Linked DNA regions of Pseudoduganella dura. The protein of the gene in region 2 interacts with the protein of the main gene of each other region in a pairwise test. Links are inferred from orthologs where the notes say so. Each region holds a gene or a part of one and is shown on either strand. Other genes may lie near its edges. The genes, in order: GJV26_RS04830, groL, GJV26_RS14420 and grpE.

Evidence for each region.
Region 1: the proteins of groL (region 2) and GJV26_RS04830 interact in binary tests that used the Escherichia coli proteins (3 or more experiments, as listed by UniProt). The link is inferred for Pseudoduganella dura from one-to-one orthologs.
Region 3: the proteins of groL (region 2) and GJV26_RS14420 interact in binary tests that used the Escherichia coli proteins (3 or more experiments, as listed by UniProt). The link is inferred for Pseudoduganella dura from one-to-one orthologs.
Region 4: the proteins of groL (region 2) and grpE interact in binary tests that used the Escherichia coli proteins (3 or more experiments, as listed by UniProt). The link is inferred for Pseudoduganella dura from one-to-one orthologs.

Annotation. Positions count from the first base shown.
Region 1 is NZ_WNWM01000002.1:1,064,465-1,070,634, reverse strand. What follows is about bases 1,847-4,604. They hold GJV26_RS04830 (endonuclease), read left to right. Parts: upstream 1,847-2,678; coding sequence 2,679-3,530; downstream 3,531-4,604. Other genes in these bases: modB (molybdate ABC transporter permease subunit), read left to right, coding at 4,365-4,604; modA (molybdate ABC transporter substrate-binding protein), read left to right, coding at 3,619-4,365; GJV26_RS04835 (YgjP-like metallopeptidase domain-containing protein), read right to left, coding at 2,123-2,632; GJV26_RS04840 (phosphatase PAP2 family protein), read right to left, coding at 1,847-2,011. Also shown: more of GJV26_RS04840, read right to left, coding at 50-1,846; more of modB, read left to right, coding at 4,605-5,036; GJV26_RS04815 (ATP-binding cassette domain-containing protein), read left to right, coding at 5,033-5,704; GJV26_RS04810 (TOBE domain-containing protein), read left to right, coding at 5,701-6,170. UniProt on the Escherichia coli protein: Incises the DNA at the 3' side of a lesion during nucleotide excision repair. Incises the DNA farther away from the lesion than UvrC. Not able to incise the 5' site of a lesion. In vitro, the incision activity of Cho is UvrA and UvrB dependent.
Region 2 is NZ_WNWM01000002.1:4,398,251-4,404,640, reverse strand. What follows is about bases 1,982-4,959. They hold groL (chaperonin GroEL), read left to right. Parts: upstream 1,982-2,636; coding sequence 2,637-4,283; downstream 4,284-4,959. Other genes in these bases: GJV26_RS19185 (thiamine pyrophosphate-requiring protein), read left to right, coding at 4,867-4,959; GJV26_RS19190 (glycine zipper domain-containing protein), read right to left, coding at 4,420-4,728; groES (co-chaperone GroES), read left to right, coding at 2,313-2,603. Outside these bases: lgt (prolipoprotein diacylglyceryl transferase), read left to right, coding at 1-161; GJV26_RS19220 (EVE domain-containing protein), read right to left, coding at 267-731; GJV26_RS19210 (cell division protein ZapA), read right to left, coding at 1,092-1,403; GJV26_RS19205 (hypothetical protein), read right to left, coding at 1,400-1,630; GJV26_RS30485 (hypothetical protein), read right to left, coding at 1,793-1,927; more of GJV26_RS19185, read left to right, coding at 4,960-6,390.
Region 3 is NZ_WNWM01000002.1:3,291,578-3,297,826, forward strand. Bases 497-3,333 are described here. They hold GJV26_RS14420 (ABC transporter ATP-binding protein), read left to right. Parts: upstream 497-1,431; coding sequence 1,432-2,235; downstream 2,236-3,333. Other genes in these bases: GJV26_RS14415 (glutamate synthase subunit beta), read left to right, coding at 497-1,055; mlaE (lipid asymmetry maintenance ABC transporter permease subunit MlaE), read left to right, coding at 2,232-3,017; mlaD (outer membrane lipid asymmetry maintenance protein MlaD), read left to right, coding at 3,073-3,333. Outside these bases: more of GJV26_RS14415, read left to right, coding at 1-496; more of mlaD, read left to right, coding at 3,334-3,543; GJV26_RS14435 (MlaA family lipoprotein), read left to right, coding at 3,543-4,319; GJV26_RS14440 (MlaC/ttg2D family ABC transporter substrate-binding protein), read left to right, coding at 4,447-5,091; GJV26_RS14445 (STAS domain-containing protein), read left to right, coding at 5,151-5,456; GJV26_RS14450 (ABC transporter ATP-binding protein), read left to right, coding at 5,674-6,249. UniProt on the Escherichia coli protein: Part of the ABC transporter complex MlaFEDB, which is involved in a phospholipid transport pathway that maintains lipid asymmetry in the outer membrane by retrograde trafficking of phospholipids from the outer membrane to the inner membrane.
Region 4 is NZ_WNWM01000002.1:3,684,129-3,687,118, forward strand. It holds grpE (nucleotide exchange factor GrpE), read left to right. Parts: upstream 1-1,205; coding sequence 1,206-1,775; downstream 1,776-2,990. Other genes in the region: hemH (ferrochelatase), read left to right, coding at 1-934; dnaK (molecular chaperone DnaK), read left to right, coding at 1,856-2,990. UniProt on the Escherichia coli protein: Participates actively in the response to hyperosmotic and heat shock by preventing the aggregation of stress-denatured proteins, in association with DnaK and GrpE. It is the nucleotide exchange factor for DnaK and may function as a thermosensor.

The DNA.
Region 1 (6,170 bases), 3.3 Mb from region 2 along the record:
TATTGGCGAATTGACTGCGGCGGTCCGGGCCGCCGCAGCCCTTGCGTCGTTACGTGCCCAGGCGCAGCTGCAACCCGGTTTCGGTATAGATCGGCGTCACGGTGGTAAAGCCCTCGACGGTGATCGATTCGAACTTGCCTTTCAGGCTCTTCGCGCCGAGCACCGTCAGCGTGTCGCCGGCGGCCGGCCTGAAGCCGTTCTGCAGCTTGACGCGCAGCGTGCCGCCGCCGATGGTGGCGGTGCCGCCGACGTTGATGCGGCCCTGCTGGGCCGCGCCCAGGCGCAGTTCCAGCACCGCGCCGGTCAGCTGGGTGTACTGGCCGGCCACGGCCAGCGCGCCAGGCGCGTTGCTGACCAGCGTGCCGCTGGCGGCAACGTAGACGTCGCCGGTGCCGAAGGCCGTGGCCGACTGCGCTTCGAGCGTGCCGCCGTCGACCTGCGTGCCGCCGGTCCAGCTGTTGTTGCCGCCCAGCGCCAGCGCGCCGGTGCCCCCCTTGACCAGCTTGCCGCTGCCCGAGATATCGTTGCGCCAGCGGTCCGCCGCGTTGAAGCCGCCCCTGGCGGCATCCATCGACAGCACCACGTTGCCGGTGAAGACGGCGTAGCCTTCGGCGGCGGCGAACAGGTTCAGGCGGCCCCAGCCTTCGGCATCGTCCAGCACCGGGTAGCCGGAAGCGATGGCCGTGGTCTTCAGCACGACGCGGCGCTGCGCGTCGCTCAGGTAGGGCAGGCGCGTTTCGAGCAGCACTTCGGCGCCTTTCGGCACCACGGCCGGCGCGGTGGTGGAACCGATGCGCGGCAGGCCGTAGGTCATGCGGCGCAGATAGTTCGCCTTGCTCGTGGCGTAATCGGCGAAGCGGTCGTTGGCGACCGTGCCGGACGCGGCGTAGCTCGGGAACGTGGCCGCCGTGGTATTGGTCAGCTTCATCAACGTGGTGTGGGCCTGCGCGACAGCGGCGGCACGCGTGGTGGCGCCGGCGGCGATCAGGTTGGCCGCGGCCACGGCCTGCGCCTGCACACGGCCGCTGATCACGTCGAGCGGCGAGTGCATGCCGGCCAGGATGCGGCTTTCGCCCAGTTCCAGGCCGCGGCCGACCAGCTCCTGGTAGCGTTCCGGCACCACGTAGGCCATGCCGATCGCGTTGCGGGTCGCTTCGGCCGAGTGCCCGCTGGTGAAGCCGCCATCGGTAGGCGGGGTCGTGCTCTTGGCCGGTTCCAGCGCAGGCACCACCTGCACTGCGCTGCTCCAGCGATATGGCCGCGCATACTTGTAGAAGCGCTTGGCCGGTTCGGTCGAACCGTTGTTGCCCATCGAGTTGACCAGGTCCACCACCATGCCGAAATCGGCGTTGGCGGCGCCGCCCACGCCGTTGTTGTTACCGCTATCTTCATACTTGACGGTGGTGGCGTCGGCCGGCATGCCGGTGATGCTGGTGGTCTGGCGCGTGGCCGTGCGCCACGCGGCGGTCAGCGGGCCGAAGCCTTCGGTGGTGCTGTAGCCCTTGCCACGGCGGTCGTCCAGGTAGGCCATCAGCGTCTGTTCGGCGGTGCGGCTGGCGGTGGCCTTGACCACGTAGTCGATATTGGCGTTGTGGACGGCCGCGTTGACGATGGTGCCGCCGTTGGTGCCATCGTTCGGCACGCCGGTCCAGGCCGAGTTGACGACGGCGGGGAAGCCGTCCACGGCGGGCGCCGTGACGCCGGCATCGACGATCTCGGTCAGCGGTTTCCAGATGTCGAGCATGCCGCCGAGCACGCGCACGCCGGCGTTGGTGGCCAGCGTGGCATAGCGGGCATCGCCGCGCTGGTTGGTGGCGGCGGTATCGACGAACGCCAGTACGGCTGGCACGGGCGCGGTATCGGCCGCGCCCTGGTCGGCCGGCGGAGCCGGGATGGCGACGACGGTGTCGGCACGGCTGTCGTGATCGGAGCCGCCGCAACCGGCCAGCGCGAGAACGGCGCCGATGGCGATGACGAGAGGAAGACGGCGCAGCCCGGTGGCGTGATGCATGTGAAACCCTTCAATTTATTGTTGAGCAGAAAAATTGAAGGGATGATATGGCTTGTCGATGACAACCTGATGACGTGGCGGCGGGCCGTTACCGGCGCGCCTGCCGATGGGTTACCACAGCTTTTGCCCGGAATGCTCCAGTTCCGTCAGGTACAGCCGCACGTCGAACTCGTACTGGTGGTACTGCGGTTCCATGTACGAGCACAGTTTGTAGAACGCCTTGTCGTGCTGCTTTTCCTTCACGTGCGCCAGTTCGTGCACGGCGATCATGCGCAGGAATTCGATCGGGCAGTCGCGGAACATGGTGGCGACGCGGATCTCGTGCTTGGCCTTGAGCTTGCCGCCCTGGATGCGGGAAATCGATGTGTGCAGCCCGAGCGCATGGTTGATCACGTGGATCTTGCTGTCGAACAGCACCTTGTCGATCGGCGCGGCGTTGCGCAGGAACTCGTCGCGCAGATCCTGCACATAGCCGTACAGCGCCCGGTCGTTGCGCACGTCGTGGGCGTTCGGATAACGTTTCTTCAGCACTTCGCCGAGGCGGTTCTGGTTCAGCAGGGCTTGCACCTGGTGGCGCGTGTCGTCGGAGTACGCGCCGAGGTATTTCAGTGGGGCTGTCATGGCGGCGAGACTGTACCACAGCCTTGCAAATCAGTATGATGGCACGATGGGCACCCATGTCAACTCCGTGGGATTGCTGGTCCGCGCCGACCCCGCACTGTTATTCAGCTATCCCGACCATATCCCCCGTGACTGCATCGACGTCTTGCCGCAGCACCCGGGCATCTATATCTTCCGCGACGAAGCCGCCACGCCGATCTATATCGGCAAGAGCGTCAATATCCGGCACCGCGTGATGTCGCACCTGCGCACGCCCGACGAGGCGCAGATGCTGGCGCGCACGCGCCGCATCGACTTCGAGCGCACCGGCGGCGAACTGGGCGCGCTGCTGCGCGAGGCGATGCTGATCCGCGAGCACCAGCCCGTGTTCAACGTCAAGCTGCGCCGCCAGCGCGAGATCTGCTCGATCGCGATCCGCGAACACCGGCCGGACATCGTGTTCGCGAAAGAAGTCGACTTCGGCCGCACCGATGGCCTGTTCGGCCTGTTCGGCACGAGGAAGGCGGCGCAGGAGACGCTGAAGAACCTGGTGCAGGCTTCGAAGCTGTGCCCGGTGATGACGGGGCTGGAGAAGGGTAGCCCGGGCCGGCCGTGCTTCGCGCGCCAGATCGCCCGCTGCCATGGCGCCTGCACCGGCGAGGAAAGCGCCGCCGACCATGCGGGGCGGTTGCAGGCGGCGCTCGGGCACATGCTGGTCAGGCGCTGGCCCTACGACGGCCCGGTCGCGATCGTCGAAGAGTCGGACGGGCTGCGGCAAAGGCAGCTGGTCGAGAACTGGTGCTACCTCGGCACCGGCAAGCTGAAGAAGAAGCGCCCCGCGGCCCGCTTCGACCTGGTGGTGTACCAGATACTTGCGCGGCGGCTGCTGGCGGGCGAGCTGAAGGTCGAGACACTATAGCCGCAGCGTGAGCCCGGCTGGCTGTCCGGGCATATAATCACCGCTATATAATCGTGTATATTGCGCTTTTCGCTCATCGAGGGTTTTCATGCGCAAGAACGTGCTGTTCGCCACTGCCCTGGCAACCTCCCTGGCCGTGCTGCCGCCGCTGGCCGGCGCGGCCGATCTCACCGTTTCCGCCGCCGCCAGCCTCACCAACGCGTTCAGGGAACTGGCGCAGTCGTTCGAGGCCGCGCACCCCGGCGACAAGGTGCTGCTGAACTTCGCCGCGTCCGATGCGCTGGTGCAGCAGATCGCCAAGGGCGCGCCGGTGGACGTGTTCGCCTCCGCCGACCAGGAAGCGATGGACAAGGCGCAGGCCCTGAAGCTGGTCGCGCCCGGCACGCGCCGCGATTTCGCCAGCAATACCGTGGTACTGGTCGTTCCGGTCGGCGGCAGGATCGCGTCGCTGGCCGACCTGAAGACGGCGGGGCGCCTCACCACCGGCAACCCCGCCAGCGTGCCGATCGGCCGCTACACGGAAGAGGCGCTGACGAAGGCGGGCCTGTGGCAGGCGCTGCAGCCGAAATTCGTGTTCGGCACGTCGGTGCGCCAGAGCCTCGACTACGTGGCGCGCGGCGAAGCCGATGCCGGTTTTCTCTACGCCACCGACGTGATGGCGCAAAAGGACAAGGTAAAGGCCGTGCTGACGCTGCCGACCGCCACGCCGGTGCATTACCCGATCGCGGTTATCGCCAATGCGCAGCAGCCCCGGCTGGCGCGGCAATTCACCGATTACGCGGTATCGGCCGCCGGCCAGGCGATCCTGGCGAAGTACGGCTTCGGCAAGCCCTGATGGGCGATGCGTGGATCGCCCTCGGCCTGTCGCTGAAGGTGGCGCTGTGGGCCACGGCGATCGACCTAATGCTGGGCATCGCCCTGGGCTGGGTGCTGGCGCGCAAGCGCTTTCCCGGCCGCGAGCTGCTCGATGCGCTGCTGACGCTGCCGATGGTGATGCCGCCCACGGTGCTCGGCTATTACCTGCTGGTCGTCATCGGGCGCAACGGCCCGCTGGGCGGCTGGCTGCACGACGCGTTCGGCATCAACCTCATCTTCACGTGGCAGGCGGCCGTGATCGCCGCCGCCGTGGTGGCCTTTCCGCTGGTGCTCAAGGGGGCCCGCTCCGCGTTCGAGACGGTGGACCCGCAGCTGGAACAGGCCGCGCGCGTGCTCGGCGTATCCGGCCCGGGCGTGTTCCTGCGCGTGACGCTGCCGCTGGCGTGGCGCGGCGTGCTGGCCGGCACCCTGCTGGCGTTCGCCCGCTCGATGGGCGAATTCGGCGCCACGCTGATGGTGGCAGGCAGCATTCCCGGCAAGACGCAGACACTGTCGATCGCCGTCTACGAAGCCGTGCAGGCGGGGCAGGACGACACCGCCAACCTGCTGGTCGCCGTCACGTCGGTCACCTGCGTGGCCGTGCTGGTGCTGGCCAGCCGGCTGGCACCGCCGCGCAAGGCATTGCCATGATCCGCCTGGACATCGACACCACGCTGCGCGCCGGCGCGCGCGCGTTCCGGCTCAATGCCCGCTTTGCGTCCAACAGCCAGCGGATCGTCATCTATGGCGCGTCCGGCGCCGGCAAGAGCCAGATGCTGAAGGCGGTGGCAGGGCTGGCGCGGCCCGATGCCGGCTACATCGAACTGGCCGGCAGGGTCTTGTTCGACAGCGTCAACGGCATCGACGTGTCGCCGCAGCGGCGCAACGTGGGTTACCTGTTCCAGGATTACGCGCTGTTCCCGCACCTGAACGTGCGGCAGAACATCGCCTTCGGCCTGCGCCGGGGCCTGTTCAATCCGCCGCGCAAGGTGGACGGCGAAGCGATCGCCTACTGGCTCGACGCGTTCGGGCTGGAAGCGGTGGCCCGGCAGGTGCCGGACCAGCTTTCCGGCGGCCAGCGGCAGCGGGTGGCGCTGGCGCGCGCGCTGATCGCCGAGCCGGCCGCGCTGCTGCTGGACGAGCCGTTCGCCGCGCTCGATCCGGCATTGCGCGTGCGCATGCGCGCCGAGCTGGACGCGCTGCAGCGCCGCCTCGATATTCCGATGCTGATGATCACGCACGATCCCGAAGATGCCGTCGCGTTCGGCGGTCATGTATTGACGATGGCCGACGGCGCCATCGTGGAGGAGGCACCATGAGCGAGGTGGAGAAAAGCGGGCCGCTGGAACTGGAGGGCAAGCTGTGGCTGACCAGCGGCGGCCGGCACCTGGGCGGGCCGGACCGCATCGCGCTGCTGGCCGCGATCGCCGCGCACGGTTCGATCACGCAGGCGGCCAAGGCCGTGGGCATGAGCTACAAGGGGGCGTGGGACGCGGTGGAAACGATGAACAACCTGGCCGGCGCGCCACTGGTCGAACGGCTGGCCGGCGGCAGGGGCGGCGGCGGCACGCGGCTCACCGAACCTGGCACGCGGCTGGTGGCGCAGTTCCGCCGGCTGGAAGAACTGCACCGCCGCTTCATCGAACAACTGGGCCGGCAGCCGGTCGGCGAGGACATTGACGATATCAACCTGCTGCAGGTGCTCAACATGAAGACCAGTGCGCGCAACCAGTTCCTGGGCACCGTGGAAACCGTCACGCGCGGCGCCGTCAACGACGAAGTCGT
Region 2 (6,390 bases):
TCACCGAGTACTTCCGCACGCCGGACTGGGAGACCACGGTGCTGGGCCTGCCGATCACGTCGGGCCAGGTGCTGTCGCTGCCGATGATCGTGGCGGCCATCGCGATGCTGGTGTGGTCGTACCGCCGCAATATCTACGGCGCCGCGCCGGCAACGGCATAGTATTTCAAAGCCGCCAATACGGGCCGCAGGGCAAGGCGCATCGTCGAAGACAGTACTTCAGTACGGCGAGACGATACAACGCCGCCATGTGGCTTGTATTGGCGGCTATTCGATCAGTTTGAGGATGAAGCGCCATTCGGCCGGCTCCACCGGCATCACGGACAGCCTGCTGCCCTTGGCCAGCAGGCGCATGTGCTCCAGCTCGGGGTGGCTGCGCAACTCCGTCAGGTCCACGTAGCGGCCCTTCTTCACGGCCTTTACGTCGATGCCCGTCCAGCGCGGATTTTCCGGCGTGGCCTTCGGATCGAAATACGGACTGTCCGGATCGAACTGCGTGGCATCCGGGTACGGCATGCTGGCGATTTCCGCGATGCCGGCGATGCCCGGCACCGCGCAGCTGGAGTGGTAGAACAGCACGCCGTCGCCGACCTGCATGCCGTCGCGAATGAAGTTGCGTGCCTGGTAGTTGCGCACGCCGTACCACGACGTGGTCTGGTCCTTTGCTGCCAGCACGTCGTCGAAACTGACGTCGTCGGGTTCGGACTTCATCAGCCAGTACTGTTTCGGCATGGCGCTCCTGCTGTTATCGAACGAGGGACATGGGGGATGGACGTAAAAAAGCGGCTGCGCACCTTTCGGTGCAAGCAACCGCTCTCGCTACGACAATTTTTCTACTTCTGCGCTACTTCTGCGCTGCTTCGAATAGGGCCCCGCCTGTGCCGTCATGCCGGCATCCTGAACCTAACGGTTCAAGTCGGTCACAGTCAGTTCAACTTCGGGTTCATCGGACTAGCGACGCTCACACCCGCCAAACAATATTCCGCAACCTATGCGTGTTAATGGTTCAAGGAATATATGGCACTTCTCGAACACCGCAGGGTAGGACGGAGTTTACTCCTCAAACGCCTGGAGGGAAAGTCCTATCGTGCGTCAGAAGAGATTTTCCTGCGGGGTCAGCGCACTGTCGAGCACCCGATGCATCGCGGCGATCTTGTGCTGCACTTCGAGCAGCGAGATCTCGGACAGCGGTCCGGCCGGCGCTTTGGCCGTCAGGAACTCGGCGGCCATCGACAGCGCGGCCATCACGGCGATGCGGTCGTTGCCCTTCACCTTGCCGGTATCGCGTATGGTGGTCATTTTCTTGTCCAGCAGTGCGGCGGCTTCGCGCAACGCGCGTTCTTCGCCTTCCTTGCAGACGAGGCGGTACGATGAACCGAGGATATTGACGTCCACGTTGCTCATGACTGGACCTCCTCTTGTTCAGGCGTCGCGGTTTCCAGCGGCGGAACGTGTTCGAGCAACGCCGATACGCGCGCGTGGGCTTCGGCAAGGCGCTTCTGGTGACCGAGGTTTTCCGTCACCAGCGCGGCATTGGCTTGACGCAGCTGCGCGTTTTCGCGACGCAGCATCTGCGTCAGCTCGGCCAACTGCTCGATCTTGTCGGAAAGTTCTTGGAAGTCTGCAATCATCCCGCCACTATAGGGCTGTGTGATAACGTGGTCAACCGAATCGACAACGTTCTACACTTAATTACATCTTAATGATGGCTATCATCTTGAAGTTTCCGTCGCGACGATAGTCCGGCAGGCATGCCGCCGGGCGGCGGCAGCGGAAGAAATCCTGGCAATGCGTCAGTTGACGGCACCCAGCGCCAGCAACAGCATGGCTCCGGCAAGCACTCCCAGCGCCGCGCCAGCGGCAACATTGATTGCAACGCGCACCCACCCCGGGGCGTGCAGGTCTCTCGGTAATTTCGTCTGGAACATCGCAGCCTCGCTAAAAGGTGATCGATCTAACAGGGTCGAGCTATACAGGGTCGAGCTACACAGGTTCGAGCTACAGGTTCGAGCCATACAGGTGCGAACACATGTCGAGCTACGGATCGAATTACACGGATCGAACTACGCGGATCGAACCACGCGGGTTCGGCAAACACTTCCGCATGTGAACGGACAGTGTGCGCTTCCGGCGCTCCTTTGTCAAAACACAAACGGTCATTTCACGGCTGCTTGTTGCTGAGCTCGCCCCTTAGAAATTTTCCCAATATGAATTCTCTTGAAATCACTTATGACCATCCCTATAATAATTGGCACTCGTTAGCCGAGAGTGCTAACAACGTTTCAACCTCACTGTACACATAAGGAGTTTTGTATGAACCTTCGCCCTTTGCACGATCGCGTCATCGTCAAACGTCTGGACCAGGAAACCAAGACTGCTTCCGGCCTGATCATCCCTGACGCCGCCGCTGAAAAGCCGGATCAGGGTGAAGTGCTGGCAGTCGGCAACGGCAAAGTGTCGGACACCGGTACGCTGCGCGCACTGGAAGTCAAGGTCGGCGATCGCGTTCTCTTCGGCAAATACTCCGGCCAGGCTGTCAAGGTCGACGGCGAAGAGCTGCTGGTGATGCGCGAAGAAGACATCATGGCCATCGTCCAAAAGTAACAGCCCCCTTACAGAATTCAGGAGAAAAGAAACATGGCAGCTAAAGAAGTGATTTTCGGCGACGCAGCGCGCGCCAAAATGGTTGAAGGCATCAACATCCTGGCCAACGCGGTCAAGGTCACGCTGGGCCCGAAAGGCCGCAACGTGGTACTGGAACGCTCGTTCGGTTCCCCGACCGTGACCAAGGATGGTGTGTCGGTCGCCAAGGAAATCGAATTGAAGGACAAGCTGCAGAACATGGGCGCGCAGATGGTCAAGGAAGTCGCTTCGAAGACTTCCGACAACGCCGGCGACGGCACCACCACCGCGACCGTGCTGGCACAGGCCATCGTGCGCGAAGGCATGAAGTTCGTTGCCGCCGGCATGAACCCGATGGACCTGAAGCGCGGCATCGACAAGGCCGTGGCCGCCACCGTCGAAGAACTGGCGAAGATCTCCAAGCCATGCACCACGTCGAAGGAAATCGCCCAGGTTGGCGCGATCTCCGCGAATTCCGACTACTCGATCGGCGAGCGCATTGCCGAAGCGATGGAAAAAGTGGGCAAGGAAGGCGTGATCACCGTGGAAGACGGCAAGTCGCTGAACGACGAGCTGGACATCGTGGAAGGCATGCAGTTCGACCGCGGCTACCTGTCGCCGTACTTCATCAACAACCAGGAAAAGCAAGTCGCCATCCTGGAGAACCCGTTCGTTCTGCTGTGCGACAAGAAAATCTCGAACATCCGTGACCTGCTGCCGGTACTGGAGCAAGTGGCCAAGGCTGGCCGTCCGCTGCTGATCATCGCCGAAGACATCGAAGGCGAAGCACTGGCGACCCTGGTGGTCAACAACATCCGCGGCATCCTGAAAACCTGCGCCGTCAAGGCACCGGGCTTCGGCGACCGTCGCAAGGCCATGCTGGAAGACATCGCCGTGCTGACCGGCGGCCAGGTCGTTGCTGAAGAAATCGGCCTGACGCTGGAAAAAATCACGCTGGCCGAACTGGGCCAGGCAAAGCGCATCGAAGTGGGCAAGGAAAACACGATCGTCATCGACGGCGCCGGCGATGCGTCGAACATCGAAGGCCGTGTGGCACAGATCCGTACCCAGATCGAAGGCGCGACCTCCGACTACGACCGTGAAAAGCTGCAGGAACGCGTGGCCAAGCTGGCCGGCGGCGTTGCCGTGATCAAGGTTGGCGCTGCCACCGAAGTCGAGATGAAAGAGAAGAAAGCCCGCGTGGAAGATGCTCTGCACGCTACCCGCGCTGCCGTGGAAGAAGGCATTGTTCCTGGCGGCGGCGTGGCCCTGCTGCGTGCCCGCGCTGCGCTGACCGTGAAGGGTGACAACCCTGACCAGGACGCCGGCATCAAGATCGTGCTGCGCGCGATGGAAGAACCGCTGCGCATGATCGTCCAGAACGCCGGCGAAGAAGCATCCGTCGTCGTCAATGCAGTCCTGGCCGGCACCGGCAACTACGGCTACAACGCCGCCAACGGCACCTACGGCGACATGGTGGAAATGGGCGTGCTGGATCCGGCCAAGGTGACCCGTTCGGCACTGCAGAACGCCGCATCGATCGCCGGCCTGATGCTGACGACCGACTGCATGGTGGCTGAAGTGACGGAAGACAAGCCAGCCGGCGGCATGGGTGGCATGGGCGGCATGGGTGGCATGGGCGGCATGGACGGCATGATGTAATCATGCGGTCGATGCGGGCTTCGGCCCGCCGCGCCTGAAAAGGCCGCTTCCCTGGAAGCGGCCTTTTTTATTGTTCAGGTGAAAACAACAATGGCTGCCGAGGCAGCCATTGTTACGTGAGACGCGTAGGAGCGCGTCAGTGTCGCCGTTGCGCCAAGCCGGCACCGACGGCACTGCCGAGGCCGACACCGAGGCCGATGCCCATTGCGAAATTACCCATTGCAACACCGATCGCGCAGCCGATCGCTGCACCCAGGCTGATACCGAAGCCAACATAGCGCCCGGTGCGGTCGTCCGGTTCCATATCCATCTTGCGTCTCCTGTTTCGTGGTTGTTGTGCATTCAATATACACCCGGATTTCGATCTCTCTGCCGTTTTTTTAAGCGGATCGTCCCGCATCAACAACGTTTCCAGTCCCTTCAGATATACGATCTTGCGTTGCATCAAAGATCACGTTCCGTTCGCAAACCATCTCGTTTGAAGCGCCGGATCGCCGGTATGTGCTGCAGTGCACCGCATGCGTGCGCCAACGCAACCATGGCGGATTTATCATCGCCGCTGGTCCAACTCAGCGAGAACGACATGGCAGACACGGTAGGCGACTTCCTCCTGCAACGATTGCATGCCTGGGGCGTGCAGCGCGTGTATGGATACCCCGGCGACGGCATCAACGGCATCATGGGCGCCTTCAGCCGGCAGGAAGAGATCGAATTCATCCAGGTGCGGCACGAGGAAATGGCCGCCTTCATGGCCACCGCACATGCCAAGTTCACCGGTGAAGTGGGCGTCTGCCTGGCCACGTCCGGCCCGGGCGCGGTGCACCTGCTCAACGGCCTGTACGACGCCAAGCTCGATCACCAGGGCGTGGTGGCGATCGTCGGCCAGCAAAAGCGCATGTCGATCGGCAGCGACTACCAGCAGGAAGTGGACCTGCCCGCGCTGTTCAAGGACGTGGCGCACGAATACGTGCACATGGCCACCGACCCGGCGCAGGTGCGCCACCTGATCGACCGCGCGTTCCGCATCGCCAAGGAAGAACGCGCCGTCACCTGCCTCATCTTCCCGAACGACGTGCAGGAACTGGACGCCGTGCCGCACCCGCCGCGCGAGCACGGCGCCAATCATTCGGGCATTGGCACGCTGACGCGCAGCCACGTGCCGCCGCTCGACGCGTTGCAGCAGGCGGCGCGCATCCTGAACGAAGGCAGGAAGGTGGCGATCCTGGCCGGTGCCGGGGCGCTGCACGCCACCGACGAGCTGATCGAAGTGGCCGACATCCTCGGCGCCGGCATCGCCAAGGCGCTGCTCGGCAAGGCCGCGGTGCCCGACGACCTGCCGTTCGTCACCGGTACCATCGGCCTGCTGGGCACCAAGCCCAGCCACGACATGATGAACGATTGCGACACGCTGCTGATGGTGGGCTCCAACTTCCCGTACAGCGAACACCTGCCGAAGGAAGGCCAGGCGCGCGGCGTGCAGATCGACATCGACGCGCGGCGCGCCAGCGTGCGCTACCCGATGGAATTCAACCTGATCGGCGATTCGCGCGACACGCTGCGCGCCCTGATCCCGCTGTTGCAGCGCAAGACCGACCGGGCGTGGCAGGACGAGATCCGCGGCAACGTGGAGCGCTGGTGGCGCGTGCTCGAAGGCCGTGCGATGAACGAGGCCAACCCGATCAACCCGCAGCGCGTGTTCTGGGAACTGTCGCCGCGCCTGCCGGACGATTGCATCATCGTCGGCGATTCCGGCTCGGCCACCAACTGGTATGCGCGCGACGTGAAGATCCGGCGCGGCATGATGACCAGCGTGTCCGGCGGCCTGTCCACGATGGGCTGCGCGGTGCCGTACGCGATCGCCGCCAAGTTCGCCCATCCGGAACGCCAGGTGATCGCGCTGGTGGGCGACGGCGCGATGCAGATGAACGGCATCAACGGGCTGATCACCATCGCCAAGTACTGGCGGCGCTGGGGCAACGGCAAGCTGGTCGTCATGGTGCTCAACAACCAGGACCTGAACCTGGTCACGTGGGAAGAGCGCGTGATGGGCGGCTCGCCGAAATTCGAGGACTCGCAAGCCGTGCCGGATTTTCCGTACGCGCAATAT
Region 3 (6,249 bases), 1.1 Mb from region 2 along the record:
CGGCCGATCACAAGACGGGCAAGAAAGTGGCGATCATCGGTTCCGGCCCCGCCGGCCTGGCGGCCGCCCAGCAGCTGGCGCGCGCCGGCCATGACGTGACCGTGTTCGAGAAATCGGACCGTGCCGGCGGCCTGCTGCGCTACGGCATTCCCGACTTCAAGCTGGAAAAGTTCCACATCGACCGCCGCGTCGAGCAGATGGAAGCGGAAGGCGTGAAGTTCCGCATGTCGACGCTGGTGGGCAAGGACTTCCCGGCCAACGTCAACAACTGGGCCAAGGAAACCATCTTCCCGGAAGACCTGGAGAAGGAATTCGACGCCGTCGTCATCGCTGGCGGCGCGGAACAGCCGCGCGACCTGCCGGTGCCGGGCCGCGAGCTCAAGGGCGTGCATTTCGCGATGGACTTCCTGCCGCAGCAGAACAAGATCAACGCCGGCGACAAGGTCAAGGACCAGATCAAGGCCACCGGCAAGCACGTGGTGGTGATCGGCGGCGGCGATACGGGCTCCGACTGCGTGGGCACGTCGAACCGCCACGGGGCCGCGGCCATCACGCAGTTCGAACTGATGCCGATGCCGCCGGAGCAGGAAAACAAGCCGATGGTGTGGCCGTACTGGCCGACCAAGCTGCGCACCTCGTCGTCGCACGAAGAGGGCTGCGAGCGTGACTGGGCGGTTGCCACCAAGCGCCTGGAAGGCAAGAACGGCAAGGTCGAGAAGCTGATCGCCTGCCGCGTGGAGTGGAAAGACGGCAAGATGGCCGAAGTGCCGAACTCGGAATTCGAAATGAAGGCCGACCTGGTGCTGCTGGCGATGGGCTTTGTGTCGCCGGTACAACAGGTGCTGGAAGCTTTTGGCGTGGAAAAAGACGGCCGGGGCAATGCCCGTGCCGCCACCGAAGGCAGCAATGCCTACGTCACCAGCAAGCCCGGCGTCTTCGCCGCGGGCGACATCCGCCGCGGCCAGTCGCTGGTCGTGTGGGCCATCCGCGAAGGCCGCCAGTGCGCCCGCGCGGTCGACGAGTACCTGATGGGCCACTCCGTCCTGCCACGCTGATTCCCTGGCGCACCCTTAAAGCCCGCCCGGCCCGCCGCGGCGGGCTTTTTGTTGCCAAGTTGAACAAGATTTCCTGAAACCGGGGTCAGACCCCAAATTTAGGCAATATTTCTCGCCAGCCCCGGTTTTTTGGCGATGTTTTTGTTGCGCAAGTGAGAAATATTTCTTGGAACTGGGGTCTGACCCCGGTTTTTGGCGATGTTGCCTTGCACAAAATTAACACAGTTTGCCAAATGTAAATTACTGACTCGGCGGTTATTAGTGTTGTATTATTCACTACTTAACCTGAGCCATATAAGCCTCTCCAGAGTGGCTGCCAGCAGAGTATGGGATTTCTGCATTACAATATGGCATTAAAAAATAAAGACTCTCTGCCGTGGCAAACCTCGTAGAAATCCGTGACTTGCACTTCTCGTATGGGAAGCGCCCCATCCTGGCAGGGCTGAACATGGACTTTCCAAAGGGGAAAGTCATTGCGGTCATGGGCGGTTCGGGCAGCGGCAAGACGACGGTATTGCGCCTGATCGGCGGACAGATCCGCCCCAGCAAGGGCCAGGTCAGCGTCGACGGCCAGGTCGTGCACAAGCTGAAGACCAACGATCTGTACTTGTTGCGCCGCAAAATGGGCATGCTGTTCCAGCATGGCGCACTGTTCACCGACCTCACCGTGTTCGAGAACGTGGCGTTTCCCCTGCGCGAGCATACCGACCTGCCGGAAGAACTGATCCGCGACCTCGTGCTGATGAAGCTGAACGCGGTCGGCCTGCGCAATGCGGCGCCGCTGAAGCCGGGCGAGATTTCCGGCGGCATGGCGCGCCGGGTGGCGCTGGCGCGCAGCATCGCCCTCGACCCGCAACTGATCATGTACGACGAGCCGTTCGCCGGCCTCGACCCGATTTCGATGGGCGTCACCGCGAACCTGGTCCGCAACCTGAACGATGCGCTGGGTTCCACCAGCATCCTGGTGTCCCACGACGTCAAGGAGTCGTTCACGATCGCGGATTACGTGTATTTCCTGTCGCAGGGCAAGATCGTTGCCCACGGCACCCCGGCTGAAATGATGGTATCGACCGATCCTTACGTAAAACAATTCGTGCACGCCGAGGCGGACGGCCCGGTGCCGTTCCACTACCCCGGCAAATCGCTCGCCGACGACCTGGGCCTGGGAGCGCGGAAATGATCGGCCGCCGCGTTCTTGCCGGCGTCGGCAACACCGTACGGGACTATGTGGAAAGCGTCGGCTACGCCACCCGCACCTTCTTCACGATGATCGGCCTGTCGCCGGGCATGATGCGCCGTCCGCGCCTCGTCATCGAGCAGCTGCACTTCATCGGCAATTATTCGCTGCTGATCATCACGCTGTCCGGCCTGTTCGTCGGCATGGTGCTGGGCCTGCAGGGCTATTACACGCTGAGCAAATATGGTGCTTCCGAGTCGCTCGGCCTGCTGGTGGCGCTGGGCCTGACGCGCGAACTGGGCCCCGTCATTACCGGCCTGCTGTTCGCCGGCCGCGCCGGCACGTCGTTGACCGCCGAGATCGGCCTGATGAAGGCGGGCGAGCAACTGTCGGCGATGGAAATGATGGCCGTGAACCCGATCCAGCGCGTGCTGGCGCCGCGGTTCTGGGCCGGCGTGATCGCCGTGCCGCTGCTGGCGTCGATCTTTTCCGCGGTCGGCATCTTCGGCGGCTACCTGGTCGGTGTCGGCCTGATCGGCGTCGATGCCGGCGCGTTCTGGTCGCAGATGCAGTCCGGCGTGGACCTCTGGAAGGATGTGTTCAACGGCTTCGTCAAGAGCGTCGTGTTCGGCATAGCGATCACGTTCATCTCCCTGTACCAGGGCTACGAAACGCGGCCCACGCCGGAAGACGTGGCCGGCGCCACGACCCGCACGGTGGTCGTGTCGTCGCTGATGATCTGGTGGCTCGATTTCATGCTGACCGCCCTGATGTTCAGTAAATAATTCCTTGCGGGAACGCTTCGGCGTGCTTATAGAAAAACAGATAGGATAAGTAAAAATGCAACGCAAATCTCTGGATGTGTGGGTCGGCCTGTTCGTCGTGTTCGGCGTCGCGGCGCTGATGTTCCTGGCTTTGAAGGCCGGCAACAGCGGCACGTTCTCGCTCGCGAAGACGTACGAAATCACCGCCAAGTTCGACAATATCGGCAGCCTGCGGCCGCAGGCAGCCGTGAAGGCGTCGGGCGTGGTGGTGGGGCGCGTGGCGCGCATCGCGTTCGACGACAAGTCGTACAAGGCGGCCGTGACGCTGGAGATGGATGCGACGTACAAGTTTCCTAAAGACAGCTCGGCCAAGATCCTGACCGCCGGATTGCTGGGCGAGCAGTATGTGGGTATCGAAGCCGGTGGCGACGAGAACAACCTGGCGCAAGGCGACAAGATCGCCCGTACGCAATCCGCCGCGGTGCTGGAAGACCTGATCAATCAATTTATCTACAGCAAGGCTGCTGAAGGAAAGGACTCCAACTGATGCGCCGTTCTACCACCCCTGTTCTGCTGGCAATCGCTGCCGCAGCCACCCTGTCGGGCTGCGCCGTCGGTCCCGACAAGCGCGATCCGATGGAAAACTGGAACCGCGCCGTCTTCAATTTCAACGACAAGGTCGATACCTACGCGCTGAAACCCGTGGCGACCGGCTACAAGAATGTCACGCCGTCGTTCGTGCAGACGGGCGTCAACAATTTCTTCGGCAACCTGCAGGATCTCTGGACCGGCGGTAACAACCTGCTGCAAGGCAAAGGCGGCGATGGCGTGTCCGACCTGGGCCGCTTTGCGCTGAACTCCACCTTCGGCGTGCTGGGCCTGTTCGATATCGCTTCGGAAGCCGGCCTGCGCAAGCACAAGGAAGACTTCGGCCAGACGCTGGGCCGCTGGGGTGTGCAGTCGGGCCCGTACGTGATGCTGCCGCTGCTGGGCCCGTCCACGTTGCGCGACACCGTCGGCCTGCCGCTCGACATGGTGGCCGATCCATGGAGCTACAAGGATCCGATCAACGTGCGCAACATCGGTGCCGGCGTGCGCGTGATCGACCAGCGCGCCGCCCTGCTCGATGCGTCGTCGCTGCTGGAAGATGCCGCGCTGGACCGCTACGAATTCGTGCGCGACGGTTTCCTGCAGCGCCGCCAGAGCCAGGTCTATGACGGCGACGTGCCGCAAACGAAGGAAGAGGAAAACGTGCCGGAACAGCCGGCCGTGAAACCGACCGGCGATGGCGCCTTGCCGCCAGCCACCGCGCCGGCCACCTGAGTTACATCTCGGCACACAGTGGCCGGATTGGCGCTGCCGGTGACCGCTATAATGGGTTCACCGGCTGTGCATGCCGCCAGCCAGTGCCCGCAACGAATTCCGGTACAACCACACAGGGTAAAACCACATGAAACTGATTAAACAACTGATCGCCGTCGCCGCCATCGCGTTCGCCACCACCGGCTTCGCAGCGGCCCAGGGCACGAACGAAGCGCCGGACCAGCTGGTCAAGCGCATCAGCTCCGACGTGCTCAACGTCGCCAAGACCGACAAGGATATCCAGGCCGGCAATACCCGCAAGGTGATGGACCTGGTGGAAACCAAGATCCTGCCGTACGTGGACTTCGAGCGCATGACCGCGCTGGCCGCCGGCCGCTACTGGCGCGAAGCCACGCCGGAACAGAAGCGCGCGCTGTCGACCGAATTCCGCACGCTGCTGATCTACACGTATTCCGGCGCGCTGTCCCAGGTGCGCAACGAGACGATCGAATTCAAGCCGCTGCGCGCCGATGCCACCGACACCGAAGTGGAAGTGCGTTCCCAGGTCAACATGACCCGCGGCGAACCGGTGCTGCTGAACTATCGCGTCGCCAAGGGCGCCGATGGCTGGAAGATCTATGACATCAACGTGCTGGGCGCCTGGCTGGTGGAAACCTACAAGGGCACCTTCAACACCGAGATCAGCAAGGGCGGCATCGACGGCCTGATCAAGACGCTGGCGGCGAAGAACAAGCAGCTGGCAAGCAAGCCGCTGGCAACCGCCAAGAAGTAATCATCCCTGGGGCCGGGAGCACGCTTCCGGCCCATTGCACGCCTTCATCCTGCGAAAACATGTCCGATTCCCCGAACAACATGCTGTCCCTTACCGCGCTGACCGTCGATAACGCCACGGCGGCGCTGGAGCACGGCCTGGCCGCGCTGCGCGCGGGGCAGACGGAATTCGACATGCGCAATGTGGTGGCAGTCGATTCGGCCGCCGTGTCGGTGATGCTGGCGTGGCAGCGCGCCGCGCATGCGGAAGGCGTCAAGCTGCGCCTCGTGAACCTGCCGCCGATGCTGTTAAGCCTGACCAAGCTGTATGGTGTCTGTTCGCTCGTGTCGCCGGAAGTGGCCGATACCGAACTGCACCACCATTGACCCCCGCCTCGCCCCCTCGCACGCAGTAAATCCGCCGATCCGCCGCCCCCCGCGGCATGGCTGGACCGAAATTCCCCTATAATTGACCGTTGCTCCAGCCGGAATGGCGCGAGCGCCCGCAATAACAGGCCCGGTGCGGGTCCAGTGCGCCGGTCCGGCGCCAGTGCGGACCCCCGGCGCAACGGCCGGCGTTGCAAAGAACACATACAAGCCAAGCATGACAGCAATCCAAATCAGCAATGTCGAAAAGCGCTACCAATCGCTGCAGGCGCTGGGCGGCGTGTCGCTCTCGATCGAGGAAGGCGAGTTTTTCGGGCTGCTCGGGCCGAACGGCGCAGGCAAGACCACGCTCATTTCCATTATCGCGGGCCTGATCCGGCCGGATTCGGGCACCGTCTCCATCCATGGCCACGACGTGGTCTCCGATTTCCGCGCCGCCCGCAAGAAGCTCGGCGTGGTGCCGCAGGAACTGGTGTTCGACCCGTTCTTCACGGTGCGCGAGACGCTGCGCCTGCAGTCCGGCTACTTCGGCCTGCCGAACAACGACAAGTGGATCGACGAGGTGATGGACAACCTCGACCTGACGAACAAGGCCGATACCAACATGCGCGCGCTGTCCGGCGGCATGAAGCGCCGCGTGCTGGTGGCGCAGGCGCTGGTGCACAAGCCGCCCGTCATCGTGCTCGACGAACCCACCGCCGGCGTGGACGTCGAACTGCGCCAGACGCTGTGGAAGTTCATCTCGCGCCTGAACCGCGAAGGCCATACCATCGTGCTGACCACGCACTACCTC
Region 4 (2,990 bases), 720 kb from region 2 along the record:
CCTGAACGGCGTGATCCTGCCGTTCCGCTCCGGCCAGTCGGCCAAGAAATATGCCTCGATCTGGACCGAGGAAGGCTCGCCGCTGCGCATCCACACCCAGAACCAGGCGATGCTGCTGCACGAAGCGCTGCAGGCGCGCGGTCACCAGGATGTGACGGTGGCGATGGCGATGCGCTATGGCTCGCCGGCACTGCCGGACGTGCTGGCCCGCCTGAAGGCCGACGGCTGCGACCGCATCGTGGTGCTGCCCGCCTATCCGCAATACTCCGGCACCACCACCGGTTCGATCTGGGATGCCGTGTTCGGGCACTACCGCAAGATCCGCAACATCCCCGAGCTGCGGCTGGTGAAGAACTACCACGACCACGACATGTATATCGAGGCGCTGCGCCAGAACGTGATGGCGCACTGGGCGCAGCATGGCCGCGCCAAGAAGCTGGTGATGAGTTTCCATGGCGTGCCCAAGCGCACGCTGATGCTGGGCGACCCGTACCACTGCGAATGCCACAAGACGGCGCGCCTGCTGGCCACCGCGCTGAAGCTGCGCCCGGAAGACTACATCGTCACGTTCCAGTCCCGCTTCGGCAAGGCCGAGTGGCTGCAGCCCTACACCGCGCCCACGGTGCAGAAGCTGGCGCAGGAAGGCGTGCGCAGCATCGACGTCATCTGCCCTGGTTTCACCAGCGACTGCCTGGAGACGCTGGAAGAAATCGCAATGGAAGTGCGCCATGACTTCCTTTCCGCCGGCGGCAAGGAGTTTCATTACATCCCTTGCCTGAACGAAAGCCCGGCCTGGATCGCCGGGCTGGCCGAGATCGCCGAGCAGCACATGATCGGCTGGCCGGCCATGGTTTCCCCATCGCAGCGCGCCATGCGCCAGCAGGACGCCGCCATCGGCCGCGACCGCGCCATCGCCCTGGGCGCTACCGAGTAGATCTTTCCCTTGCCGCGCGGCGATCGCGCAACATTGCTGCCAACAGGTTGTTAGCACTTGCGGGAGAGGAGTGCCAGCCTGTTAAAATAGCAGGTCGGCAGACCCTGTCGGCCATGATTTGCCAGCCATTTGTCAAGCGCCGGGCGAACCTTCAGGATCGCATCACGCCCTGTCTGAGCGGAATGCCCCTTGAAAAGGTAGGGGATAGCCCCAGATTCGGCCAGTGCAGTCAGGGCAATGTCAAACAAACACGATTTGTAGGAGTCAAACGATGCAAGACCAGGAAAACCAGGCCATCCCGAATCCCGAGGAAGCACAGCCGGCAGCCCAGACGCAGCAACAGGCTCCGCAGCAGGAAACTCCGTTCGAGTCCGCAGCAACCCCGAGCCTGGAAGAGCAGCTGTCCGTCACCGAAGCCAAGCTGGCCGAGATGCACGACGCCTTCATGCGTGCCAAGGCCGATGCGGACAATATCCGCCGCCGTGCCCAGGAAGATGTCTCGAAAGCCCACAAGTTTGCCGTGGAAAGCTTTGCCGAAGCCCTGCTGCCCGTGAAGGACAGCCTGGAAATGGCGTTGAAAGTGGAAACGCCGTCGATCGAGTCGCTGAAGGAAGGCGTGGAAATGACGCTCAAGCAGCTGAACTCGGCATTCGAGCGCAACCGCCTGCTGGAAGTGGTACCTGCCGCCGGCGACAAGCTCGACCCGAACCGCCACCAGGCCGTGGCCATGGTGCCGGCCGAGCAGGAAGCCAACACGGTCGTGGCCGTGCTGCAAAAGGGTTACACGATCGCGGACCGCCTGCTGCGCCCCGCCATCGTGACGGCTGCCCAGCCGAAGTAACCGCAAGCACTTGAAAAGCAAAGCCTTTTCCCGCATATAAGAAGCATTCAGAAACTAATCAGTTACGAGGAAGAACAAACATGGGCAAAATGATCGGTATCGACCTGGGCACGACCAACTCCTGCGTCGCCATCATGGAGAATGGCCAGCCAAAGGTCATCGAGAACGCCGAAGGCGCGCGTACCACGCCTTCGATCATCGCTTACCAGGAAGATGGCGAGATCCTGGTTGGTGCGCCGGCGAAACGCCAGGCCGTCACCAACCCGAAGAACACGCTGTTCGCAGTCAAGCGCCTGATCGGGCGCAAGTTCGACGAGAAAGAAGTCCAGAAGGACATCGGCCTGATGCCTTACTCGATCAACAAGGCCGACAACGGCGATGCCTGGATCAGCGTGCGCGACAAGAAACTGGCGCCGCCGCAGATCTCCGCCGAAGTGCTGCGCAAGATGAAGAAGACCGCCGAGGACTACCTGGGCGAGGAAGTGACCGAGGCCGTGATCACGGTGCCGGCCTACTTCAACGATTCGCAGCGCCAGGCCACCAAGGACGCCGGCCGCATCGCGGGCCTGGATGTCAAGCGCATCATCAACGAGCCGACCGCGGCCGCGCTGGCTTTCGGCCTGGACAAGACCGACAAGGGTGACCGCAAGATCGCCGTGTATGACCTGGGCGGCGGCACGTTCGACGTGTCGATCATCGAGATCGCCGACGTGGATGGCGAAAAGCAGTTCGAGGTGCTGTCGACCAACGGCGACACGTTCCTGGGCGGCGAAGACTTCGACCAGCGCGTGATCGACTACATCATCGAAGAGTTCAAGAAGATCAACGGCCTGGACCTGAAGAAGGATCCGATCGCCCTGCAGCGCATCAAGGCTTCGGCCGAGCGCGCGAAGATCGAACTGTCGTCGTCGCAGCAGACCGAGATCAACGAGCCGTACATCGCCATGGCGAACGGCGCTCCGGTCCACCTGAACCTGAAGATCACCCGCGCCAAGCTGGAATCGCTGGTCGAGGAACTGATCGCCGCCACGATCGAGCCATGCCGCACCGCCATCAAGGATGCGGGCGTGAAGGTTTCCGACATCGACGACATCATCCTGGTCGGCGGCATGACCCGTATGCCGAAAGTGCAGGAAAAAGTACGCGAATTCTTCGGCAAGGATCCACGCAAGGATGTGAATCCTGACGAAGCCGTGGCTGTCGGTGCCGCGATCC